DNA from 3 places in the Robertmurraya sp. FSL W8-0741 genome. Region 1 is predicted to be linked to each of the others. Evidence: riboswitches for the same ligand, from Rfam matches in the RefSeq annotation. Region 1 holds a riboswitch; each other region holds the start of a gene.
What was found. Region 1 has a riboswitch for S-adenosylmethionine ahead of NST02_RS20955 (methionine ABC transporter ATP-binding protein). Riboswitches for the same ligand answer to the same signal wherever they lie in the genome.

Region 1 (6,062 bases):
GCAAACCATTTTATTTCATGAACATCTAGAGCGGATTCTTTTCAATTGAAGCTGTAACTATTTTTTGCACATTTATGGACGCTGGGGCAAGTTTAATGGCATGGACTGTCCGCATACAACAATAATCATTCAAGCTGTTATTAAACTTGTCTCTGAATTCGGACAAAGCCATGGGAAATTAATACAAGGGCGTCCGAAAAAGGAAACGAATCGGACAAAAATCCCGAGTAATGAAAGCGGGAAGTCCGATTACCGTGTCTATTCGGACAGGAACATGAGAAACGAGCACAAAGAAGTCCGAATCCCCTGTCGATTCGGACAAAACCAACAGAACTTAACACGAGGCTGTCCGAATTCCTATGACCATTTCGGACAGCTTCGAAAAAGACTAATTATGCTTGTGCTTCGCTAGCTTTTCTCTCCTCAAATTCTTTCTTTATTTCAGCCAGTGTTTCTGGTTCTGTTATCAGCTTTAATGCCGTTAAAGCTAATGCTTTCGCACCAATAATCAATGCTTCGTCGCCCCTTGGGGAAGCGGCTGCTTCCTTAAATGGAACAGTGTGAGGGATGAGATCGCTAGCGCCGATTTTGATATAAGGATGGATCGTTGGGATGACCTGGCTAATATTTCCAGCATCGGTTGAGCCGATTCCTTCTCTCTCTTCGAATACTGTTTCTCCCAGATCTTCTACAATTTCTTTAAAAACGGCATCGTATTTTCGATTGAGAAGGAGATTATCAACTTCATTTTGAAAGGCGATAATATTTAGTTTTGCTCCTGTAGCAAGGGCGGCTCCATCTGCAATTGCTTTTACTTTCCGGGTCACTTCATTTAATCCGGCTCTCGTTGCGGCGCGAATGAAAAATCTTGCCTTTGCATATTCAGGAATAATGTTTGGTGCATCTCCTCCATGAGTGATAATACCATGGATCCGTACATCATCAGTCAATTGTTGCCTTAAGGCGTTGATACCATTAAAGAGCTGGATGACAGCATCAAGTGCATTGATTCCTTCATGTGGTGTAGCAGCGGCATGGGCGGGCTTACCGATAAACTCAAAATCAAGGGGATCGACTGCTAACGACGAACTGGTTAACCGCGTCTCGCTGTTTGGGTGTACCATTAGGGCGGCATCAATTCCTTCAACTAATCCGTGCTTAACGAAACTACCTTTCGCACTGCCATTTGGACCGCCCTCTTCTGCCGGAGTTCCGAAAACAACTGCTTCACCACCAGTTGCATCCAGTACTTTGCTTAAAGCGATGGCGGCTGCAACACTTGTTGTTCCAATAATATTATGTCCGCAAGCATGACCGATACCAGGAAGGGCGTCATACTCTGCAAGGAAGGCGATAGCTGGACCAGGCTTTAGCGACTTTTTTCGAGCAACAAAAGAAGTTTCGTGACCGGCAACTGCCTTCTCAATTTCAAAACCTTCTTTCTCGAGAATTTCTGTTAAAAGGGATGAGGCGTAAAACTCCTCATTCCCGATTTCCGGTTTCTCATGAATTTTATGACTAGTCTCAATATATAAATCACGATTGTTCTCAATGTTTTCAGTAATTCCCTTTTTTAAAATATCAATCGTTTCAATAAATGTAGTCATTTTACATTTCCTCCCTAAATTAAATGTTTACCAGCCGATATTACTTAATGGAACAAAAGTTGGAATTAAATTACCATCATATTCTTTTTCAATAAATTTTGCTGTGTCCTCCTCTTGGTAAAGCTCGGCAATTCGGTTGAGTGTCTTATCATCCTTATCCTCAGCTTTTACCGCAATGATATTAATATAAGGAGTGGCCGTTTCACTTTCATAATATATGGCATCCTTAAGCGGAGCTAATCCTGCATCTTTCGCAATGCCGTTGTTGATTAATGAAGCTGCAACATCAGGCAATGCTCTCGGAGTCTGAGCTGGAACGACTTCAATGAGTTCAAGATTTTTTGGATTGTCTGTCACTTGATTGAGATTTCCGTTTGGATCAAAATCTTCAGGTAACCCAATTAACCCGGCTTCTTGTAGTAAAAGTAAGGCGCGTCCTTGGTTGGAAGCATCATTGGGAATGGCGATTTTTGCACCATCTGGAATGTCGTTAACATCTTTGTACTTTTCAGAATAAATACCCATTGGAGCTAAAACAGTTGTTGCAATCGGGACTAAGTCAAGATCATGCTCTTCAATGAAAACGTCAAAATAGGCAACGGTTTGAAACGCGTTAACATCTAATTCCCCTTCAGCAAGAGCGGTATTTGGGGCGACATAATCAGAGAATTTTACAAGCTCGATTTCAATTCCTTCTTTCTCCGCTTTTTTAGAAATGAAGTCCCAAATTCTCGTATCTGTCCCGCTAATTCCTAATTTTACTTTAGTAGTTTCTTTTCCCTGCGTGCTGTCAGATGAACATCCCACTGCAAATACTGCCAATGTAAGCAATATGATCGATAATAAAAATTTTTTCATGTTGTTTTCCTCCTGAGTTATCTTCTTCTAATTTTTTTTGCGGCAAAATTGCCGAATGATTGTAGACCTTGAACGATGACAACTAATATTGCAACTGTAATGAACATGGTAATAGTGTCAAAACGTTGATAACCATATGTAATGGCTAAATCTCCGATCCCTCCACCTCCGACGGCACCTGCCATCGCTGATGCACCAACGAGCCCGATTGTGGCAATTGTAAGAGCAAGAACAAGGGAGCTTAATGCTTCCGGTAAAAGAAATTTGGTAATGATCTGCCAAGGTGTTGCACCCATTGCTTCAGCTGCTTCAATTACACCCGGTTCAACTTCCAATAATGAATTTTCTACTAATCTGGCAATATAAGGCCCTGCATAAAATACGAGGGGGACGATAGCTGCTGTTGTTCCAATCGATGTCCCGACGATGAACCTCGTTACAGGAATCATCGCTACTAATAAAATAATGAAGGGAACAGAGCGGAAAATATTAATTACTCCGTTTAATACATTAAAAACGGCGAGATTTTCAATTAAGTGCCCCTTTCTTGTAACAACCAATAATATTCCAAGCGGTAGTCCGAGGAGTACTGAAAACAAGAGGGAGAAGGCGACCATTTGAATCGTTTCAATTAATGCTTCGATAATCTGTTCTGAATTAACTAGCATATGCACTCACTTCCTTAATGCTGATTTTCTTCTCGTTGATATATGTCAATGCTCGTAAAACCTCTTTATCCTCTCCCTGGAATTCAACTATGAGGTTCCCGAACGGGACTCCTTGCAGTTCGGTAATATTTCCAAAAAGGACGTTGAGATGAACATCGAACTTCTTGGCAATTTCAGAAAGAAGAGGCTGTCCGGCCGATGTTCCGACAAAGTTAATGCGGAAAATCCTTTGTGAACCAGCTTGTTTTTGAATTAAGTTGTTGATGGACTCTGGAAGCTGGTCATTCATCACCGTGCTGACAAAATTACGTGCTGTTGCCGTTTTAGGTGCAGAAAAGACATCGAATACACTTCCTTCTTCAATAATTTTTCCACCTTCGATAACGGCGACTTTGTCACAAATCTCACGAATCACTGACATTTCGTGTGTAATGATTAAAATGGTAATCTTGTACTCTTGATTAATCTTTTTCAAAAGTTGTAGGATTGAGCTTGTCGTCTGCGGATCTAATGCAGAAGTGGCCTCATCACATAAAAGAATGGAGGGCTGTGTTGCTAGAGCACGGGCAATTCCGACCCGCTGTTTTTGTCCCCCTGAAAGTTGATCTGGATGATAATCCGCTTTATCCGCCAATCCGACAAACTCAAGTAATTCATGAACTCGTTTTTTGATTTGAGCTTTGTCAACTTTTGCAAGCGTTAATGGCATCGCCACATTGGCAAAGACTGTTTTTGAATTAAGGAGATTAAAGTGCTGGAATACCATTCCGATATTTTTCTTAACCTCGCGAATTTTTTTTACCGGCAGCGAGGTGAGTTCATGTCCATCGATTATAACCTTGCCTGAAGTCGGGCGTTCCAATAAGTTCACACAGCGAATTAACGAACTTTTACCTGCGCCACTGAATCCGATGACGCCAAATATCTCTCCTTTACTGATGGTTAAATTAATTCCGTCTAATGCTGTGACCTGTTGACCACTACTTTTATAAACTTTTCTCAAATTCTGAAATTCTATCATGATGTCCCTCTCCTTTTCGTATGACTTTGTTAAAAAATCGATTTTGGCTCATTGCATGTGCAACTTTGGATTCACACGCTTTTTGTAAAAATAAAAAGCCCTCTTCTTGAAGAAAGAAGAGGACATATCCATGTGGAAATTAACTTGGATGCTCTTCTTATCTTTCAAGCATTGCTTGCTGGATTTAGCATAGAATCGATAAGATTCCGCTGCCGAGGCGTCATCGGGCCAGTCCCTCAACCTCTCTTGATAAGAAATTTGATATTTAGTTTTTCATAATGAGGCAATTAAAAAACGAATGCTATGGTAAGTGTGTATAATTATGCTCGTTTTTAGGTTGCTTTGTTTAATGAAAAATAAATGAGATACAAAGAAAAAACCTCTTCTGAAAGTACAGAAGAGGTAGGTTTACGAAACAAGTCCGTCCTCTTCTCATCTTTCAAGCACTGGTGCTTGCTGGATTTGGCATAGAATCAATAAGATTCCGCTGCCGAGGTGTCATCGGGCCAGTCCCTCAACCTCTCTTGATAAGAAGTGTTTCTATTCGGTTTTTTAACTTGGTTATTAATCTATCGTATATTTCTTTGAAAGTCAAATGTTTTTTTAAAAGCTGGGCTCTGTTAAATGTCGGTGTTGATTTTAGTACATTTCGTGGTGAAACTTTGGCTTCACACGGAATATGCCCAAAATTATTTAATCAACCATTTTGTTTAACAAAGCCATAAACATTAATTTAAAAGTCTCATCATACTTTCCATAAAATCATCATAATCTTTTGCTTTAATCAATTCGTGGACGTTTTTCCATTCGGACAAAATGTTGATTACTCCCTCGAAAAAAGGGCTGAATAATTCTCGTTGTTGTTTATTAATCGAAATCATGACGATGATTTGCACTTTTTCTTTTCCCCAATTTACCGGTCGATCCAGAATAATCATGCAAATCCCAGTTTTTATTGCATCCATATGCATGGAATGGGGGACCGCAACATTATTGTTAAACGCCGTTGATGACATGCGCTCTCTTTCCAGAACAGATTGTCCATAATCTTTTGTTACGTAGCCTTTCTCATATAGAAGCTTTGACATAAATGAAATATAAGCTTCATCGCTTTCAAGATAAACATTTTTCATAAACAAATCTTCATCAAAGTATAAATCAAGATATTGTTTAACCTTTTGATTCTTTTTTTGCTCATTTAATTTATTAACCTGGAGTTGAATGTATTCATAGTCCTTCTCAATCAAGTAGGGATGAACAAACACAGATGGAGTTTGTTCGCCCTTTAATGGCAATGTGCTGATAATTAAATCTATATCTTTAAGTGAAGATATTTCACTTGCATCAGATAAAACTTTTATAATCTCTATAGAATCATGAAATCTTTTTTCAAGCTTTTGAACGAGTTGAAGGCGCATATCATAATAATTTGGACTGATTACTGCGCATAAAATTTTCTTCTCCAGTTTTTTTCTTCTCTCAAAATACGAGCCAATATGGAAAGCAATATAAGAAATCTCGTCTTCTTTTATATGAATATTCTCCATAAATTGAATTTGATTTGATATAAAGACTGCTAATTCATAAATGAGTGGATATGAATCTTTTAGTTCATATGTTAATGGATTTTTAACCATTTGTTCATACTTGGCTCGAAATAGTAAGTTGCGGATATGAAGTGTGAATTTTACAAAGAATTCATCATCATTAATTTCAATAAAATAACGTTCATGCACTTGTTGAAGTAGTTTTTTTGATAAGTTCACATACTGTTCATCAACATAGTGAATTAAGGAGTCAGAAGTTAGGGATTGGTAATTCAGTAATGTTGTTTTACTAGATAGAAGCAAGATAAAATTGTACCGCTCCGATTCATTAAACTGAATGTCGTATTTCACTTCTAACATA
Region 2 (6,062 bases), 2.7 Mb from region 1:
CCATTATTTTAGACAATGCGGAAATTGGTGAGGGTGCTTTTATTGGAGCAGGAAGCCTTGTACCACAAGGAAAAAAAATCCCGCCTAATACGCTAGCGTTCGGAAGACCTGCTAAAGTAATCAGAGAACTTACACTAGATGATATTAAAGATATGCAGAGAATAACAAGAGAATACGCTGAGAAAGGGCAATATTATAAAAAATTGCAACAAAGCAAATAAACTCATTTTTGTAGAGGCGACATTTATTCAATGCGCCTCTTTTTTAATTCATGACCATGTAGATAAAAACGATACTGCTTCATTCCGGTTTTTACAAAAAAGAATCCAAATATATAACAAATTTTATTATATATAAGGCTTTGTTATATGTCGGTGTTGATTTTTGGCTCATTTTCTCTCTGACCTTTCAGTTATACTGAAAGGCATGTGAAACTTTGGTTTCACATGAAATGGGCCCAAAATCATTTTAACAACAATTCTATTTAACAAAGCCATATATAAAGAAAATTATCTTTGTCTTTTTGACTATTATAATTGTCAAAAAGACAAAGATGGTTTACTATTTATACGAGGTGATACAATGAAAACTCGACTCAAAGAATTGCGGGCTAGAGATGGACTAAACCAAACAGAACTGGCAAAAAAAGCAAGGATCTCCCGACAAACAGTAAGTCTAATTGAAAGAAATGAATATATGCCATCATTATTGATTGCAATCAGGATCGCCAAAGTATTTCAAGAACCGATAGAAAATGTTTTTATTTTTAGCGAGGAGGAACTATCATGAAAATCTTAGTTATTTACATCATCATCTTTTTATTTGCACTCAATGATTTATTTTCTCATTTTAACGATAGAGCGCTTGATGCAAATCTTTTAATGCTAGTAAATATAACGATACTTCTTTTTTTAATCATAGCTAGATTTCAATTCTATAAAATTATCCGTGGCAGTCAACAACAGGTTGAAAAAGATAAAGAAGATTCCCACTGTGTTGCTTTAGAGAGAAAAGCATATACGATCACTTCTTTTATTCAAATGGCACTTTCTCTCTCCTTTCTCGGTCTGCTCATTGGCTTTTTACTACTTCGAGAGACAGCACCAAGTGTGCCTTTTTGGAGCTTTACTTTAATGATTATTTCTGTTTTTAATTTTTTCCCGAATCCTAAGCTTATGAGGATCACAAATCCAAACTTTCAATTCCCTGACCCTCAGTCCAATCATTATAATCAAGAAATAATGGACCAATTTGACGACGGTGAAAAATATGTCATCTTAAAAAGCTTGCTTAAAGTATATTCAGTTTTAATTTGGGGTCTTGTTATTTTAGCATCCGGTCTCATGTACTATTCTATTTTTAGCGGAAACTCTCAATTAATAAGTATCATCGGCATCGGCATTCTACTAATTCTTATACAAATAAGCTACACCACTAGCCTAAAGCCAAATAAACTGAAATAATTTTGGAAAGCATTCTCAAAGGAATCATCATGAAAGCTCAATACAAAATATGGAAAAAATGATATACTTAGATTTATGTAAATTCACGCTGTAAACAGAACTACTTGTTCAACTATCGGGTAGATTTGTTTAAAGAAAGGAGGAGCCTGTTTGTATTTATACCATATGTTCATTCATAATGAGTTCGGAGAAAATATAAGTCCGGAAAAGGTTTTAAAAGAAGGATTAACGCATAAGACAGCAACAAGATGGTATTCAAGGGGAGCTAATTTCTTTCCAGAACTAACGGAGCGTTACAGACCAATGAATTTACCAAAATGGATTGATTTTAAAGTAGCCTTCGGTGCAGATTTGGAACCATACGAAAAACCCTATTATCGTTTTCCAGTGTTTAGCGATAAGATCTTAGTTTTTAACTTCGATATATCAAGTGAATTATTTGCTTATCTGGAAGATAGATATGATGGGGGTAGCGGGTTCCTTGTTGAAGGATTACCATCAAAGGAGGAGTTAATGAAACAGTATTGGAAAAGTATGATGACTCTGTCTGACTATTTAAAGCACAAACCTTTTAATAAACCTGAACTTTATATTTTTGAACAAGTTCCTGCAAAGTTAATTGACTATATTGAGTAATATCAGCTTTAAACTTTGACAGAGCGATTAAAAAAACTACAGACAAACTTGATTATCGAGTTTGTCTGCAGTCTGAAAGGAACTAAAGAGAATTCTGTCCCCTCTTTTTAACCCTTTAATGCCTGCTCACGCAAAGCATCAGCTTTATCTGTACGCTCCCACGGAAGATCGATGTCTGTACGACCAAAATGCCCGTAAGCAGCTGTTTGCTTGTAAATCGGACGGCGTAAATCCAACATCTTAATGATGCCTGCAGGACGTAAATCGAAGTTATGGCGAACCACTTCTACTAAAATATTTTCGTCTACTTTCCCTGTTCCAAATGTATCGACAGCGATAGACACTGGTTGTGCGACACCAATCGCATAAGCTAGCTGTACTTCTACCTTATCAGCTAGCCCCGCTGCAACGATATTTTTCGCTACGTAACGGGCAGCATAGGCTGCAGAGCGATCCACTTTTGTCGGATCTTTACCAGAGAATGCACCGCCGCCATGACGAGCATAACCACCATAAGTATCTACAATAATTTTACGACCTGTTAAGCCTGCATCCCCTTGAGGACCCCCGATGACAAATCGTCCAGTAGGATTGATAAAATACTTTGTATTCTCATCAATTAGTTCACTAGGAACAACTGGATTAATCACATGCTCTTTAATATTGCGCTGAATTTGTTCAAGGGTAATTTCAGGATGGTGCTGTGTGGAAATGACAATGGTATCAATGCGGACCGGCTTGTTGTTTTTATCATATTCAACGGTCACTTGTGTTTTTCCATCCGGTCGAAGGTAAGGAAGAATCTCTTCTTTCCGAACTTCTGTTAGACGGCGAGATAGTTTATGGGCAAGTGAAATCGGAAGCGGCATAAGCTCCTTTGTTTCATTACAAGCAAAGCCAAACATTAATCCCTGATCACCTGCACCAATTGCTTCAATTTCTTCATCCGTCATACTGCCTTCACGTGCTTCCAAAGCTTGATCAACACCCATAGCAATATCAGGAGATTGTTCGTCAATCGATGTTAATACTGCACAAGTTTCAGAATCAAATCCGTATTTAGCACGATTATATCCAATTTCTTTTATCGTTTCACGGACAATCTTTGGAATATCTACATATGTAGAAGTAGTAATTTCTCCTGCCACTAAAACAAGTCCTGTATTGACAGAAGTTTCAGCAGCAACACGAGCATTAGCATCTTTTGCTAAGATCGCATCCAATATTGCGTCAGAAATTTGGTCACAAATTTTATCTGGATGACCTTCAGTAACTGACTCAGAAGTAAACAAACGCGCGTTTCTTGACATCTGACTTCCTCCTCATCTATAAGTACGAGGGCTTACCCCCACGCTGATACGGAACTCATTCCCTATGTAGTATGAAATAAACATGGAGTTTTTATGATGATTTTCAAGAATCCATAAAAAGGGTTGAAGAACTCATTTCATATTATGCTGCGAACGAATAATCGTTCTGCCATCTTGAAACTCATTCAATTGTTTACAATATTGAAAAGTACAAGGCGCCTTCACCACAAATTTAATGCAGCTTATATTTCTAAGGAGCTCTCCTTGCAGTCATCACCCGGCAAACTAGAGGATCTTTTTTTAGAAACGCTAAATTATGTTGGATGATAAGCCTCTTGCACTAAACACAAAAAAACCTTTCCTAAGAAGAGGAAAGGAGTACGTAAACAATTCTCGCCTTTCACTCTTATCGTTCAAGGACTTCATCCTTGCTTCAGGTTAGCACCATTGCTATCAAAACTTTCAAGGATTCAAACAGAATCTTGAACATAATAACCGGTTGCTGGGTTTCATAGGGCCTGTCCCTCCACCTACTCGGGATAAGAGAGTATCCGTTCAAGTGTAGATCATAACGAACGAGTGCATATGTGTCAACAGCTATGGAATAATTCTTTTATTTTTTTCTTTTTCATAGGAATGCTCCCTATAAGGAGCAACTTCCATCATCACATTTTTGCTTGAAAAATAAATGCCGATTTCGGGCAATCCACTTGTAAATAGGATCTCCTATTAAATGCAGAAAAGGCAAATATAATATACATGCAACGATAAATGTATACGGGCTGATAAGTAAAAGTCTTCTTATAGCTTTAAACCCCTTAAGCACTCGTTGATTTGGAAGAAGAATATGAAGCTCACTTCTCAAATCCTTTGCTGTAAATCTACCATCCTTATGAATTTCCTCAAACTCTTGTAAAGAAAGCCAAGTGACTTTTTTAAATAAATCCATTTTTCGTAACATAGTCTTTGTTCTCAAGCATAACGCACAATTTCCATCATATAATGCCTCAATTTTCAACTTTTCCATTCCCTTCCTGTTGAAGACTGAATAGATTATGATCATCGTTTTGCAAAAAGCACTCTAGTAATTTTCCTTAAACAATTGAAACTTTTTAGTTGTTCAGTGGCATTTTCCGCGAATTAGTATAGACTAATGAGATAAATGTGTTATACTAATCGTATTATGATATCGCTTTCGAGAATTACATTTTTAAACTATATTGAAAGAAGGTATTCATCAGATGAATTCAGTTAGCCTTTCTAATGAACTAAATGAATTGTTACAACAAAATAATGTTCATATCCAGCTATCTGTTCCCCAATTAGTCGAAAAAGTTTTGCGTCGAAATGAAGGAGTTCTTACTTCTACCGGTGCCATATGTGCTACTACTGGAACCTATACTGGACGTTCCCCTAAAGATAAATACATCGTGGAAGAACGTTCTTCAAAAGATAAAATTGACTGGGGCCCGATCAACCAGGCGATTTCCGAAGATTCGTTTGACTCTCTTTATACAAAAGTGCTTAATTATTTGAAAAAGAAGGATGAAGTATTTGTTTTTAAAGGCTTTGCTGGTGCCGATAAAAATTCGCAGCTTCCGATTCAAGTGATTAATGAATACGCTTGGCACAATCTATTTGCCCATCAATTATTTATTCGACCAACGAAAGATGAATTAGACACTCATCAAGCTCAATTTACTGTCATTTCAGCTCCAGATTTCAAAGCAAATCCGACTGTTGACGGAACAAAATCTGAAACCTTTATTATTATATCATTTGAGCGTAAAACTGTATTAATAGGTGGAACAGAATATGCAGGTGAAATCAAAAAATCGATCTTTTCTATTATGAATTATTTACTTCCTGAAAACGGCATTTTGCCTATGCATTGTTCTGCCAATGTAGGGCAAGAAGGAGACGTCGCCTTATTTTTTGGCCTCTCTGGTACTGGCAAAACAACTTTATCCGCTGATCCGCATCGCCGTCTCATTGGAGATGATGAACACGGCTGGTCAGCAAATGGCGTTTTTAACATTGAGGGTGGATGTTACGCAAAGTGCATTAATCTTTCTTATAAAAAAGAACCGCAAATTTTCGAAGCCATTCGGTTCGGTTCAGTGTTAGAAAATGTCATTCTTAATCCAGAAACTCGAGTAGCTGACTATGATGATGGCTCATTAACGGAAAACACCCGTGCGGCTTATCCAATTCAGGCTATTGACAATATTGTTGATCCGAGCATCGCCGGCCATCCGAATGCAATCGTCTTTTTAACTGCTGATGCATTTGGGGTGCTACCACCAATCGCAAAATTAACAAAAGAACAAGCAATGTATCATTTTCTAAGCGGCTATACTTCTAAACTGGCTGGAACAGAACGAGGAGTTACATCTCCAGAAGCGACGTTCTCTACCTGCTTTGGTTCCCCATTTCTTCCATTGCCAGCCACTCGTTATGCAGAAATGCTCGGCGAAAAAATCGATGAGCATAACGCTCAAGTGTATCTTGTTAACACAGGGTGGACTGGCGGAGAATACGGTGTGGGCAGCCGAATGAAGCTAAGCTATACAAGGGCTATGGTTCACGCAGCCCTTGAAGGGGAGTTAAACAATGTCGAAACAGTAAAAGACCATTTCTTTGGCTTAAATAT
Region 3 (6,062 bases), 1.7 Mb from region 1:
GCACTTTTTTCTTTTTATCAGCAGTTAATGATGGAAGCAGACTCCCACTTTCAATTTTGTTGCGAATCCACATTTTCTCTTGATTATTATTAACATGTCGGATTTCAAAAGCAATTTTTCCGGTGTATACCTTTTTCAAGTACTCAATTGCATCATAACCATTTTTTAGATGGTGTGGAATATCCGTTGAGATAAAATGAGCTGGTATTTCCTCTAGATCTTGTTTCGTTAGTCCGTAATACTCCATTTCGATTAATTCTTTATCAGGTTCTTGATTTTTCAAGGGGTAAATATCAGCTGCTAAATGGCCATAGCCTCTTACTTTGTCAGCGAGATTGGCTGCTGCTAATATTTTTTCAATCGGTGTGCTAACTTGAATTACATTAGATTCGGAATGTGCAATCTCATTCTTTTCCAATGTAGGTGGTCCATTTTCTGCGAAGTATGCTTTTATCTCTTCGTCCACTGAATCAGGATTTTCTAAATAGGCTTCATACATCTCTATGACATATCCTAAATTCGGTCCGTGAAATCCTTGCCATACTGGTCCTTGACCATCTGATGGCTTCCTCATGTGAAATACCTCCAAAATCTTTTAAGAAATTGATCACTTTATCCTCTATCTCCTCCATTGATAAACTCAAATGTTAGAATAATATTATTTTTCAGAGGATATAACGTTTTCAAGGCTATTCTAACACGTTCATGTAAGAACTACAAAGGTTTTAACTGTGCAAACAGTAAAAACTTTTGCTAGGCAATTACCTATTGTAATAAAATTTTAACACCCGTTTAAATTATTACATCATTGGATAAATTTCCTCATCAATAGGCAAATTATGAATGAATATAAATCAAGGAGATGAACGATGCGTGAATATTGGTCGTGCAAAGGAAATAGCAGAAAGTGCTGAAGTTCATAACGTCACATATGAAGGGTTTCCAGTGATCATCCAACATGTTGATGAACAAACAAAAACAGCGAGAATTTATTCGAAGCAAAATCCTGAATATGAACAGACTGTCCCAATCTTAAACTTAATTGAAGAGGAATAAAATCAGGCTGCCCGCAAACGCTCGCTTTCTTCGTTGCTCGTCTTGTCCGGTGCTCATTACCTATTATGGTAACTCCGCTCCTCCCAAGGCTTCGCGCCTCGAAATCAAACGTTTTAACTGATTTTTTTTATTTTTGACTTTGTCTACACTCTGAAATAATTTCTCATTGACTTTATTGGTTTATTGTAGTAAATTTTAGAAAATTGAATTTAATTTCTTATCAAGAGAGGTTGAGGGTCTGGCCCTATGAAACCTCAGCAACCTGCAAGTATTTATTGCAAGGTGCTAATTCCTGCAAGTTTTGTAAATAAACTTGGAAGATAAGAAGAATGGCTCATATCCGTTATGAAAAGTCTTCTTCTTATAGAAGACTTTTTTTGTTTGGCTTTGTTATATGCCGGAGTTGATTTTCAGCTCATTTTCTCTCTCATAAGACCTTTCAATAGAAATAAAAGGGCGTGCGAATCAAAGTTTCACAAGAAATAAGCCAAAATCGCTTTATCAACAATTCTGTTTAACAAAGTCTTTGTTTAAGATGCATACAGACATATTACAAGCAAATTTTATGAACTTAAGGAGTGTTATCTTATGTATGAACTCGAAACAAAATTGGCGCAAATCGGAAATCGCAGTGAAAAAACAACAGGTACAGTAAATCCTCCTATTTATCTTTCTACCGCCTATCGTCATGAAGGAATTGGTCAATCAAGCGGCTACGATTATATCCGAACTGGAAATCCAACAAGACAAATTTTAGAACAGACGATAGCCGAGCTTGAAGAAGGTGATGGCGGGTTCGCCTGTAGTTCTGGAATGGCGGCTATTTTGACAGTACTTTCTCTCTTTCAATCAGGAGACGAATGGATTGTCGCAAAGGATTTATATGGCGGTACATACCGTATTCTTGAGGAGAACTTTAAGAAATGGGGCCTTAAAGCAACATATGTGAATACGAGCGATGTTGCCAATATACAGGAATATATTACCGAAAAAACAAAAGCTATCTTTATTGAGACACCTACAAATCCCCTTATGGAACAAACCGATATCAAGGCAGTTTCAAAAATAGCAAAAGAAAACAAACTTTTAGTAATTGTCGACAATACGTTTTACACTCCTTATATTCAAAAACCGATTAGAGATGGTGCTGATATCGTCATCCATAGTGCCACCAAATATTTAGGCGGACACAATGATGTTTTGGCCGGATTGATTGTCGCGAAAGGAAAAGAACTTTGCGAGTCTCTAGCTTTCTATCATAATGGCAATGGCTCAGTTCTAAGCCCTTTCGATTCATGGCTGTTAATGCGGGGAATGAAGACGCTAGCCCTAAGAATGGAAAAACATGAGCAAAATGCAAAAGAGCTTGTCCGCTTTCTGTTAGAACATGACGCCGTAACAAATGTCCTTTACCCAGGACGAGGAGGAATGGTTTCATTTCGAATTCAACATGAAGCATGGGTGAATCCTTTCTTGCAAAACTTGCAATTAATCACATTTGCTGAAAGCTTAGGTGGAACTGAAAGTTTTATCACCTATCCTGCTACACAGACCCATGCAGATATTCCCGAAAAGATTCGATTTGAAACAGGGGTAGATAATTGTTTACTGCGCTTCTCAGTCGGATTAGAGCATAGCAATGATTTAAAAAATGATTTACAGCAAGCATTCATAAAAGCCAAACAGGAGGTAGTACGATGAACGAAGACTGTTGTTACTCTTTTGAAACGAAGTTGCTTCACAATAACTCAAAATTTGATCTTACAACTGGAGCTGTCAGCGTCCCCATTCAGCATGCCTCAACCTTCCATCAATCAAGCTTTGACACTTACGGAAAGTATGATTACGGTCGAAGCTTGAATCCTACACGGGAAGCTCTCGAGGAGCAATTAGCTCATTTAGAGGGTGGTACTCGTGGGTTTGCATTTGCTTCTGGAATGGCTGCCATTTCAACCGCCTTTCTCCTCCTATCCAAAGGTGACCATGTCGTCATGACGGAGGATGTATACGGCGGAACCTATCGCATGGTAACAGAGGTTCTCTCACGCTTTGGCATTGAGTATACATTTGTCGATATGACTGATCTCGATGCCGTCACGAAGGCTGTTCAAGCAAATACGAAAGTATTTTATGTCGAAACTCCTTCAAATCCAACGTTAAAAGTTACAGACATTAAAGCAATCAGTCTGATCGCCAAAAAACATGGGGCATATACATTTGTCGATAATACTTTCCTAACTCCTGCCTTACAAAGGCCTTTGCAATTAGGGGCGGATGTCGTCCTCCACAGTGCTACAAAATTTTTATCCGGTCACAGTGATGTGGTTGCAGGTGTCGCTGTTGTAAGAGATGAAGAATTGGCAAATCGACTTGCTTTTTTACAAAATTCCTTCGGGGCTGTACTCGGCGTTCAGGACTGTTGGTTAGTAATGCGCGGTCTTAAGACATTATCAGTTCGATTACAGCAATCGGTCAAAACAGCTACTAAATTGGCACACTTTTTCCGCCAGCACGATTCAGTAAAGAATGTTTATTATCCTGGTTTAAAAGAGCATCCCCAATATGAATTGCAAAAAAAGCAAGCTTTAAACGCGGGGGCTGTTTTATCTTTTGAACTTGAATCAGAAGAACTGACTAAAAAATTCGTTGAAAATGTTAGAATTCCCGTTTTTGCAGTTAGCCTGGGAGCAGTGGAATCAATCCTTTCATACCCCGCGAAGATGTCGCATGGAGCGATGCCAAAAGCAGAACGAGAAAAAAGGGGAATCAGCAATAGTTTACTAAGATTGTCTGTTGGTTTAGAACATGCGGACGATTTAATTAATGATTTTACTACGGCATTAACCTATGCCTATTCACCAATTAAATAAAAAAGGAGTAAGAATATGAGTTTCCTAGAAAAACTAAAAAGTGAAATTCTCATTGCAGATGGTGCTATGGGGACCCTTCTATACTCCTATGGGACAGATAGCTGCTTCGAAGAATTAAACCTTTCACACCCAGATGAAATCACAAAAATCCATCAAGCTTATATTGAAGCTGGTTCAGATATTATCCAAACAAATACGTATGCAGCCAATTTTTTAAAACTTCAAAGATATGGTTTAGAAGACTCTGTTAAGGAAATAAATAGCGCTGCAGTAAGAATTGCCAAAGAAGTGGCGCAAAAAGATGTTTATGTCCTTGGCACAATGGGTGGAAACCGTGGTGTAAATCCAAAGGCGCTCTCCCTTGAGGAAATTAAGCGCAGCTTTCGAGAACAACTTTATTGTCTGCTGCTAGAGGATGTAGATGGAATCCTGCTTGAGACCTTTTACGATCTTGAAGAGATTGAAACAGTATTAACCATTGCTAGAAAAGAAACAGCCCTCCCAATCATTGCACAGGTTTCCGTTCAAGAACCAGGCGTCATGCAAAATCAAACAGCTATTAACGATGCCTTTGCGAAACTCGAAGGATTAGGTGCAGATGTTGTTGGTTTAAATTGCCGAATTGGCCCTCATCATATGATTAAAAGTTTAGAAGAAGTGCAGATTCCTAGCAAAGCTTTTCTATCTGCATTTCCAAATGCTAGTCTTCCAACTTATACAGATGGCAAATTCCATTATGAAGGCGATGCAGACTACTTCAAAAGTTCAGCAAAAGCTTTTCAGGAACAAGGGGTGCGATTGCTTGGAGGATGCTGTGGTACAACACCTGCGCATATACGTGCTTTTGCAGAGGAATTGAAGGGTGCTACTCCGGTAACCGAAAAAATCATTAAACAAAAAAAGCAATCCTCCACTGAGATCGTGCAAACAGCCGTTCGAAATGAGGTGCCTCTGCAAACGATCGTCAAAGAAAGAGCATCGGTTATCGTTGAGTTAGATCCGCCGCGCAAACTCAACACGGAAAAATTTTTTCAAGGGGCAAAAGAATTAAAAGCTGCAGGCATTGACGCCATTACACTGGCAGATAACTCCCTTGCCTCACCTCGAATTGAAAATTCTGCTCTTGCATACTTAACAAAAACAAAGGTTGGCATGCGTCCTTTAGTGCATATCACCTGTCGTGATCGAAATATTATTGGTTTGCAATCCCATTTAATGGGACTTCACACACTAGGACTGCATGATGTACTTGCTGTGACCGGCGATCCAGCACGAGTTGGCGATTTCCCTGGTGCCTCTTCCGTTTACGATGTCTCTTCATTTGAATTAATACAAATGATTAAACAATTTAACGACGGTTTATCAAGTTCAGGGAAAGATTTGGGACAAAAGGGAGCCTTTTCTGTTGCTGCAGCATTCAATCCAAATGTTCGTTCACTGGAAAAAGCAGTAGAACGGATGGAAAAGAAAATCCAATATGGTGCTGACTATTTTATTACTCAGCCGATCTATTCAGAAGAAAAATTAATCGAGGTTTATCAAGCAACTAAACATTTAGACACCCCTATTTATATAGGGTTGATGCCATTAACAAGTAGCAGAAATGCTGAATTTCTTCACAATGAAGTACCCGGAATCAAAATTTCGCAAAATATTCGTGATACAATGGCATCATTAGCGAATAATCCGGTAGAAGCAGCTCGTGAAGGTGTTGCAATCACGAAAGATTTAATCAATGCAGCGACAGAATTATTTAATGGGATTTATTTAATCACACCTTTTTTACGTTATGAACTGACTGTTGAGCTTGCTCGCTATACTAACGAAAGTAGCAACAGGATATCGAGGAGGAAGCAAAATGTCAAAAGCATTACTCAATAAGCAATTAACGAAAAAAATTCTCATCATGGACGGAGCAATGGGAACCATGCTGCAACAGGCTTCATTGACGGCAAACGATTTTGGTGGTGAAGAGTTTGAAGGCTGCAATGAAATTTTGAATATTACCCGTCCTGATGTTATTGAATCGATTCACCTTCAGTATTTACAAGCAGGTGCAGATATTATTGAAACGAATACATTTGGAGCTACTGAAATTGTACTAGACGAGTATGAGCTTGGACATAAAGCTTATGA

Region 2: linked by a shared signal. The riboswitch ahead of metK (methionine adenosyltransferase) and the one ahead of NST02_RS20955 (methionine ABC transporter ATP-binding protein) in region 1 are both predicted to bind S-adenosylmethionine.
Region 3: linked by a shared signal. The riboswitch ahead of NST02_RS12375 (methionine biosynthesis PLP-dependent protein) and the one ahead of NST02_RS20955 (methionine ABC transporter ATP-binding protein) in region 1 are both predicted to bind S-adenosylmethionine.

The regions. Positions count from the first base shown of each region.
Region 1 covers NZ_JBBOQG010000001.1:4,297,692-4,303,753, reverse strand. Annotated here, with positions in the region: gene NST02_RS20970 (M20 family metallopeptidase) at 393-1,607, opposite strand; gene NST02_RS20965 (MetQ/NlpA family ABC transporter substrate-binding protein) at 1,635-2,465, opposite strand; gene NST02_RS20960 (methionine ABC transporter permease) at 2,483-3,133, opposite strand; gene NST02_RS20955 (methionine ABC transporter ATP-binding protein) at 3,123-4,154, opposite strand; SAM riboswitch class I at 4,309-4,410, opposite strand; SAM riboswitch class I at 4,584-4,688, opposite strand; gene NST02_RS20950 (BglG family transcription antiterminator) at 4,883-6,062, opposite strand, start outside.
Region 2 covers NZ_JBBOQG010000001.1:1,560,652-1,566,713, reverse strand. Annotated here, with positions in the region: gene NST02_RS07610 (gamma carbonic anhydrase) at 1-221, shown strand, start outside; gene NST02_RS07605 (helix-turn-helix transcriptional regulator) at 583-789, shown strand; gene NST02_RS07600 (DUF3169 family protein) at 786-1,463, shown strand; gene NST02_RS07595 (hypothetical protein) at 1,614-2,099, shown strand; gene metK (methionine adenosyltransferase) at 2,207-3,409, opposite strand; SAM riboswitch class I at 3,813-3,955, opposite strand; gene NST02_RS07585 (thiol-disulfide oxidoreductase DCC family protein) at 4,053-4,436, opposite strand; gene pckA (phosphoenolpyruvate carboxykinase (ATP)) at 4,651-6,062, shown strand, end outside.
Region 3 covers NZ_JBBOQG010000001.1:2,553,915-2,559,976, reverse strand. Annotated here, with positions in the region: gene NST02_RS12385 (2-oxoglutarate dehydrogenase E1 component) at 1-574, opposite strand, end outside; gene NST02_RS12380 (H-type small acid-soluble spore protein) at 874-1,056, shown strand; SAM riboswitch class I at 1,271-1,383, shown strand; gene NST02_RS12375 (methionine biosynthesis PLP-dependent protein) at 1,645-2,757, shown strand; gene metC (cystathionine beta-lyase) at 2,754-3,926, shown strand; gene NST02_RS12365 (bifunctional homocysteine S-methyltransferase/methylenetetrahydrofolate reductase) at 3,942-5,807, shown strand; gene metH (methionine synthase) at 5,785-6,062, shown strand, end outside.